Regions from separate parts of the Ferdinandcohnia jepli genome, predicted to be linked through region 2. Evidence: riboswitches for the same ligand, from Rfam matches in the RefSeq annotation. Region 2 holds a riboswitch; the other holds the start of a gene.

Region 1 (4,491 bases), on a different contig from region 2:
TCCTGCTTCCACAATAATTTCACCCCATGGATCGATAATCATGGAGTGACCAGCAAATACATTGTTTGGATCACTGCCTGAGCGGTTACAAGCAACAACATAACATTGATTTTCAATAGCCCGGCTTAGCAATAATGCTCTCCAATGCTCTAATCGTGGGAGCGGCCATTCGGCTACTACAAACAGAATTTCTGCTCCATCTGTAGTATGTGCACGAATCCATTCTGGAAACCTGATATCATAACAAATCAAGCCGGAAGCCTGGATATTTTCAAGTGTGAAGTGGCCTTTACTCGCCCCAGCTTGCAAATATAGGTGTTCATCCATCAGTTGAAATAGGTGGAGTTTACTATATTCTCCAATTAATTCGCCTTCTCTATTAACGACAAACATTGTATTCGTAACACCATCATCCGTTTTTTTAGCAACAGAGCCTGCAATAATATTTACTGAGTACGATGTTGCAAGATCTTTTATAAATGACTTTGTTTTATCACCATTTTCATCCGCAATTTCATCTAGTCTAGTAAGGTCATATCCAGTTGTCCATAGCTCTGGTAAAATAATGACATCAGGGGTATGTTGTTTCATAGTTTGTTCGATTTCTCTAGTAACATTGTTAAGGTTACTGACCGGATCTCCGAATACAATGTCCAGTTGAATACATGCAATTTTTAGATTCATAGTTGGGCCTCCTGGAAAAAATAATACTTTACAATTTGTTTTTAACAATATATGATTTGTCACTAGAATTTCAAGTATTTTTAAGAAGGTGAATCCATGAAAAATTTTCAACAGTCTGACATACTTAAGAACTTACCAAAACAGTTCTTTGCTTCTCTTGTAGGGAAGGTCAACAGGGTGGTGGCGGATGGCCATGATGTAATAAATTTAGGCCAGGGTAATCCTGATCAACCAACACCATCACATATTGTAAAAGCATTACAGAATTCTGCTGAAAATCCAAGTTATCATAAGTATCCTCCTTTCAGAGGACAACCTTTTTTGAAGGAAGCTGCCGCTAAATTTTATGAACGAGAATATGGAGTTACGTTAAATCCCGAGACAGAGGTTGCAATATTATTTGGGGGGAAAGCGGGCCTTGTTGAAATTCCACAATGCCTTTTAAACCCTGGAGATGTTGCGCTTGTTCCTGACCCGGGGTATCCAGATTACTGGTCTGGTGTTGAACTGGCCCGTGGCGTTATGGAGTATATGCCGTTAAAAGAAGATAATGCCTTTTTACCTGATTATTCGGAGCTTAATCCAGAGCAATTAGAAAAAGCCAAAGTTATGTTCTTAAATTACCCAAATAATCCCACAGGCGCAACTGCGACAAAGGAATTCTTTGAGGAGACTGTTGAATTTGCGAACAAACATGATATTTGTGTAGTTCATGATTTTGCATATGGAGCAATTGGTTTTGACGGGAAGAAGCCAGTTAGCTTTTTACAAGTAGAAGGTGCGAAAGAAATTGGAATTGAAATCTACACACTGTCTAAAACTTATAATATGGCTGGATGGCGAATAGGTTTTGCGGTTGGAAATCCAAGTGTGATTGAGGCGATCAATTTATTACAGGACCATTTGTATGTTAGCCTATTTAGTCCAGTACAGGAGGCAGCAGCTGCTGCTCTGCTTGAATCTCAAGATTGTGTAGATGAACTCGTAGCACTATATGAATCTAGAAGAAATACATTTATTCAATCATTACAAGAAATTGGCTGGGATGTTAAGGCACCAACAGGTTCGTTTTTTGCCTGGTTACCTGTACCAAAAGGGTATACATCTGCGACTTTTGCTGATCTTTTACTTGAAAAAGCACATGTTGCAGTTGCTCCTGGGATTGGTTTTGGCTCATACGGTGATGGATATGTACGTGTTGGTTTACTGACGGACGAGGCTCGATTAGTCGAGGCTGCAAATCGAATTAAAAAGCTCAACTTGTTCTGATTTTTTTCTTCCAAAAAATATTTGACAAGAAAAAGTATTCCTGTCATAATCCAAATTACATTCCGTTTCGTAATTTAAATTTTAAAAATTTATAGATTATATTTTCTTATCAAGAGCAGGTGGAGGGACTAGCCCTATGAAGCCCGGCAACCGACTTATGCGTATAAGCACGGTGCTAATTCTTGCAGCTTTATTAGCTGAGAGATAAGGAGATGTTACTAGTTAACCTCTTCTTATGAAGGGGTTTTTTGTTTATTTGACACTGATTTTTACAGAAATGAGGTATCAACATGAATGAAATTATTGCCAAATATTTAGTTCATGACTCTGGTAATTTAGAGAAAAAAGCAGAAGGTATCGCACTTGGATTAACAGTAGGTTCTTGGACTGATTTACCTCAGTTAGAACAAGAGCAGCTATTAAAACATAAGGGTAGAGTAGTTAGTATTGAACAATTCGATGAAGATCCAAATGCTAGTACATATTTAGGTAAAACAGTTAAGAAAGGCATCATTAAAATAGCCTACCCATCAATGAATTTTAGTCCTGATTTACCAGCTATTTTAACAACTGTCTTTGGAAAACTCAGTCTGGACGGAGAAATTAAACTACTAGACTTGGAGTTTTCAGAAGATATAAAGTCATTTTTTCCAGGTCCTAAATTTGGGCTAGAAGGAATTAGAGAAAAACTGGGAGTCTACGACAGACCTCTAGTAATGAGTATTTTTAAAGGTGTAATTGGCCGAGATATTGAATATCTAAAAGCGCAACTTCGTGAGCAAGCACTTGGTGGAGTCGATATCATTAAGGATGATGAAATATTATTTGATAATCCACTTACTCCATTCGAGGAAAGAATAACGGAGGGAAAAAAGGTTCTTGATGAAGTATATTCTGAAATTGGTCATCGTTCTCTTTATGCTGTAAACCTGACAGGTAAAACTTTTGGATTAAAAGAAAAAGCAAAGAAAGCGGTGGATCTAGGCGCTGATCTACTTTTGTTTAATGTCTTTGCATACGGACTTGATGTGTTGCAAAGTCTTGCAGAGGACCCGGAAATAACAGTCCCAATTATGGCACACCCAGCATTTAGTGGCGCGCTCACACCTTCAGAGTTTTATGGCGTTTCTAATCCGTTGCTACTTGGAAAACTTTTACGATATGCAGGAGCGGACCTTGTGTTATTTCCATCACCATATGGAAGTGTTGCGCTTGAAAGAGACCAGACATTAGAGATCGCTCATGAATTAACAAAAAGCGATGATCAGATGAAAACAGTATTTCCAGTACCTTCAGCTGGTATTCATCCAGGATTAGTACCATTGCTGCTTCGCGATTTTGGAATAAACAGTATTATAAATGCTGGTGGAGGAGTACATGGTCATCCAGATGGTGCGATTGGTGGCGGAAAAGCATTTCGAGCAGCAGTTGAAGCAGGATTAACCGGCACAACACTAGTTGAATATGCAACAAAAAGCCCTGAATTAAAAAAGGCAATCGAATTATGGGGATATAAAGAGGTATAGATATGAAAAAACCAATCCTATTTTGTGACTTTGACGGCACGATAACTAATACAGATAACATTATAGCAATCATGAAAAAGTTTGCGCCACCAGAATGGGTAGGAATTAAGGATCAAATTCTTTCACAGGAAATTCCTATTCAAGTTGGGGTAAGTCAATTGTTCTCATTATTACCTTCTGACTGGAAAGAAGAAATAACAGACTATATTACACAACACGCTGTTATTCGAGAAGGATTTAAGGAGTTTGTAGAGTTCACTCAGAAGCAAGGTATTCAGCTTTATGTGGTAAGTGGAGGAATCGATTTCTTTGTTGAGCCACTCTTAGAAGGACTCGTACCGTTAGAAAATATCTACTGTAATAAATCTGACTTTAGTGGCGAGAGAATCAGAATTCTATGGCCATATACATGTGATACTGAATGTTCAAATCAATGTGGCTGCTGTAAACCGACTCTGATTCGTAGCCTTGCAGGTTCAGACGACTATAAAATTGTAATTGGGGATTCGATAACTGATCTTCAAGCTGCGAAGCTTGCAGATAAAGTTATTGCTAGAGATTTCTTAGTTGAAAAATGCACCGAGTTAGGTCTTAAATATGCTCCTTTCGAAACTTTTTTTGATGTAATTAATGTCTTGGAAAAAGTGGAGGTGAGGTAATGAGACTTTATATTAAACAATGGGATGAACTAGCAGATATTAAGGACGAACTAGCAAAACGTGATTGGTTTATGGGAACAAGTGGTAATCTTGCAATTAAAGTATCTGATAATCCAGGAACCTTTCTTGTTACGGCAAGTGGGAAGGATAAGAAAAAGAGAACAGATGAAGATTTCCTCTTAGTAGATGATAATGGATATCCGGCAACCCCAACTCAACAAAAACCTTCGGCTGAAACGTTATTACATGTAAAGATATATAACCAAACCACTGCCGGTTGCAGTTTACATGTACATACAGTCGATAATAATGTGATCTCTGAACTTTACTGGGAACAAGGAGAGGTTGTTTTT
Region 2 (4,491 bases):
GGTAGGAAGTAAACTAGGTCTTTCATTCTTGAAGAAAGATCTTATGTTTTCAATAAAGCGGAACAAACCTTCATAGATTTTACTCGTAATCCGCAATTAAATTCATTTTAAGGGAGAGATTCGTAATGAGTGAAAATCAAAAAAAGTATAGACCAGAAACGGTAGCTATTCACGGTGGTCTTGTAGCAGATCCTGTTACGGGAGCGAGAGCGGTTCCGATTTATCAATCAAATGCTTATAAATTTAATAATACAGAACATGCCGCAAACCTATTTGGTTTAAAAGAAAATGGATATATATATACTCGCATCCATAATCCAACAGTGACAGTTTTTGAAGAAAGAGTTGCTCAATTAGAGGGCGGAGTTGGTGCATTAGCAGTTGCAAGTGGAATGGCAGCTATAACAACTGCTATTCTAAATATTGCGGGTGCTGGGGACGAGATTGTATCAGCATCAACACTATATGGGGGTACATATAACCTATTCGCAAATACACTTCCTAAATATGGAATAAAAACAACATTTGTAGACCCTTCAAATCCAGAAAATTTCCGTCAAGCAATTACTCCTAATACAAAGGCTGTATTTGCAGAAACAATTGGTAATCCAAGTTTAGATGTTCTTGATATTGAGTCAGTAGCGAATATTGCGCATGAAGCAGGGATTCCACTTTTAATTGACAACACCTTTGCAACTCCTTATCTCTGCAGACCTATCGAACACGGAGCAGATATTGTCATCCATTCTGCAACGAAATGGTTGCTAGGTAATGGAACGACATTAGGTGGGATCATCGTAGATGGTGGTAATTTTGATTGGAATTCACCTAAATTCCCAGGTTTCACAACCCCTGATCCGAGCTATAATAATTTAGTTTATGCCGAGGCACTTGGACCTGTCGCTTATATTATAAAAGCCAGGGTTCAGCTTCTACGTGATCTTGGGCCATCAATAAGCCCATTTAATGCTTTCCAATTTAATTTGGGACTCGAAACCTTACATGTTCGAATGAAAGAACATATTGAAAATACAAAAAAGGTTGTCACTTATTTAAAAGATCATCCAGGCGTTGAGTGGGTACTATATCCTGGAGAAGAAAATCATCCGAACAAGCAATTAGCAGACAAATATTTATCAAAAGGGGCCGGCGCTGTTGTAGTCTTTGGCATCAAAGGTGGAAGAGAGGCTGGTCAAAAGCTAATAAATAGTGTTGAATTATGGTCACATGTAGCCAATGTAGGAGATGCAAAGAGTTTAATTATTCATCCTGCAAGTACAACGCATCAACAACTTGGACCAGAAGATCTAAAAGCATCAGGTGTAACTGAGGATTTGGTTCGATTATCTGTAGGAATTGAAAATATAGAGGATATACTTGAAGATTTAGAACAAGCAATTGAAGTAGCAAATGGAACAACGTCGAAAAAATCTGTACCTACTGTGTAGTTTCTTTTTGAGAAAAAAATTTGTTGACACCTTTTTTTGCTAATGATAAAATCACAAATGTCGCTATAGCAACATAATGAAAAAGTGAATATATAAATGTGACTCTTATTTAGAGTGGTGGAGGGAAGTGCCCTATGAAACCCAGCAACCGTCAACGTCCGTTGAAAAGGTGCCAATTCACACAAAGCTTATGCTTTGAGAGATGAGAGGAAGGTTATTTAGATATCTATGCCTTTCTGCTCTTTTGCAGAAAGGTATTTTTGTTTTAGTAAAGTAGCTGAAAAGACAGGCTGACACCCTAATTGTAAATAAAGGTAACCGGATTATAATGGCGGGAGTTTACTTTATCAGTTATTTACATAAACTAAGCTTAGTTTTTTCTGAATAGAAGGTGTGACAAACGTGATATCACTAACAAATGTTAAAAAAGTCTATAACTCAAAGAATAATTCAGTAACAGCTGTGAATAATATCAATTTGCAAATTAATGAAGGCGAAATATTTGGCATAATCGGTTATAGTGGTGCAGGTAAAAGTTCCTTAATTCGCTTACTGAACGGACTTGAAACACCAACCGAAGGAACAATTACAGTTGCGGGACATGATATAACCTCTATTAAGGGGAAGAATCTTCAAAATGCACGGAAAGAAATTAGTATGATCTTCCAGCATTTCAATTTACTTTGGTCGAGAACTGTGAGAGAAAACATATCATTTCCACTTGAGATTTCAAAGGTTCCCAAAACCGAACGAGATAAAAGAGTTTCCGAACTCATTAAATTAGTAGGCTTAGAAGGAAGAGAAGATGCATATCCTTCACAACTTAGTGGAGGACAGAAGCAAAGAGTCGGTATCGCTCGTGCACTTGCAAATAATCCAAAGGTTTTACTTTGTGATGAAGCTACTTCTGCTCTAGACCCACAAACAACTGACTCAATACTTGACCTGCTCGTGGATATTAATGAGCGATTAGGGTTAACGATTGTATTAATCACGCATGAAATGCATGTTATACGTAAAATTTGCCATCGGGTCGCTGTAATGGAGGAAGGCAGATTTGTTGAACAAGGGAAGGTACTTGATGTGTTTAAAAAACCTCAGGCTAACATTACAAAACGTTTTGTTCAACAGGTAACAGAGCCAGAGGAAACAAAAGAAACGATTGAACACTTGTTACATCAGTATCCTAACGGACGGGTTATTCAATTAACTTTTGTTGGCGAAACTGCTGAAACACCATTAATTACACGTTTAATCCGTGATTTCAATATTGAAGTTAACATTCTGCAGGGGAAGATTTCTCAAACACAAAGCGGTTCATATGGGACTTTGTTTATTCATATTGATGGTGAGATGAATGAAGTGAATTCGTCAATCGATTACATTCGTCAACAGCAGGTAGAAGTCGAGGTGATCGAAAATGCTTGAGAAGTTATATGAACTCTTTAAATGGGAAAAACAAGTGGAAGACCTGGAAAAGTTAAAATGGGACGACCTATGGGAAGCAACGCTTGAAACACTATATATGACATCTATATCAGTAGTAGCAACATTTATTATCGGCTTGTTTCTAGGCTTGGTTTTATTTTTAACTGATAAAGGAAATGCATGGGAAAATCGTTATATAAATGGTTTTGTATCAGCGATTGTAAATATTTTTAGATCAATTCCATTTATTATTTTACTTGTTCTACTAATTCCGTTTACTAAAATTATCATGGGTTCTATGTTAGGCCCAAATGCAGCATTTCCATCTTTAATTATTGGTGCGGCACCCTTTTACGCAAGAATGGTAGAAATTGCACTACGCGAAATCGATAAAGGTGTTATTGAAGCATCGCATTCTATGGGAGCTACTAATAGCACTATTATCTATAAGGTATTAATTCCGGAATCATTACCTGCACTTATCTCAGGTATTACTGTAACTGCTATTTCGTTAATTAGCTTTACAGCGATGGCGGGGGTTATTGGAGCAGGAGGATTGGGACATTTTGCTTATCTTTATGGGTTCCAAGGAAATAAACCTATCATTACTTTTATTGCTACAGTAGCAATCGTAATCTTGGTATTCATCATTCAATTTTTGGGTGATTTCTTTACAAAATATACAGACAAGAGATAACAGGAGGAGTACTAACATGAAAAAGTGGTTTTTACTATTATTAGTTGGTTTATTATCATTAACTCTAGCTGCTTGCGGTGGAAATGATGAAGCAGGAGAACAAGGAACAGAAGGAACGAACGAAAATAAAAAGTTGGTAGTTGGCGCATCTGCAGTTCCACATGCTGAAGTATTAGAAAAAGCAAAAGAGCTTTTAAAGGAAAAGGGAATTGACCTTGAGATAGAAGTTTTTACTGATTATATTTTACCTAATGTTGCTTTACACGAAAAAGAAATCGATGCAAACTATTTCCAAACGCCAGGTTATTTAGCATTACAAATGGAAGATAACCCAGACTTTGATTTTGTTAGTGTTGGTGAAATTCACAAAGAACCAATTGGTATTTACTCAAAGGAATTTAACAATTTAAACGAGCTACCTGATGGCGCGAAAATTATTATGAGTAATTCATTTAGTGACCACGGTCGTATCTTACCAATTTTTGAAAGAGAAGGCATTATTACTCTTAAAGAAGGTGTAGGAGACCAAGCGAGAGTGGAAGACATCGTTGATAATCCGAAAAATCTTGATTTTTCTACTTTAATTGAAGCGAAATTACTAGCATCTTCTTTTGAAAATGGTGAAGGTGACGCAGTTGTTATCAATACAAACTATGCACTTGAAGGCGGAGTAAACATTGCTGAAGATGGTATTGCATTTGAAGGCGATGATGTTGTACCTGCAAACCTAATTGTAATTAATAAAGGCGATGAAGAACGCGAAGAAATAAAAGCATTAGTAGAAGTTTTAAAATCAGATGAAATTAAACAGTTCATCAAAGAAGAATATGCGGGTGCTGTAATTACAGTTGAATAAATTATGTGAAGAGAAGCTTATTACTAGCTTCTCTTTTTTTAGTCTCTTATGAGGGTACTCAT

The links. A riboswitch is a leader RNA that binds a small molecule or an ion and turns the genes downstream of it on or off. The one in region 2 is predicted to bind S-adenosylmethionine.
Region 1: linked by a shared signal. The riboswitch ahead of mtnW (2,3-diketo-5-methylthiopentyl-1-phosphate enolase) and the one ahead of AB3M96_RS13115 (methionine ABC transporter ATP-binding protein) in region 2 are both predicted to bind S-adenosylmethionine.

Annotation. Positions count from the first base shown of each region.
Region 1 covers NZ_JBFOKR010000003.1:31,407-35,897, forward strand. The annotation lists gene AB3M96_RS03705 (carbon-nitrogen family hydrolase) at 1-747, opposite strand, end outside; gene AB3M96_RS03710 (pyridoxal phosphate-dependent aminotransferase) at 781-1,953, shown strand; SAM riboswitch class I at 2,057-2,164, shown strand; gene mtnW (2,3-diketo-5-methylthiopentyl-1-phosphate enolase) at 2,244-3,479, shown strand; gene AB3M96_RS03720 (2-hydroxy-3-keto-5-methylthiopentenyl-1-phosphate phosphatase) at 3,482-4,138, shown strand; gene AB3M96_RS03725 (methylthioribulose 1-phosphate dehydratase) at 4,138-4,491, shown strand, end outside.
Region 2 covers NZ_JBFOKR010000011.1:68,867-73,357, forward strand. The annotation lists gene AB3M96_RS13110 (O-acetylhomoserine aminocarboxypropyltransferase/cysteine synthase family protein) at 126-1,448, shown strand; SAM riboswitch class I at 1,551-1,657, shown strand; gene AB3M96_RS13115 (methionine ABC transporter ATP-binding protein) at 1,851-2,876, shown strand; gene AB3M96_RS13120 (methionine ABC transporter permease) at 2,869-3,573, shown strand; gene AB3M96_RS13125 (MetQ/NlpA family ABC transporter substrate-binding protein) at 3,590-4,429, shown strand.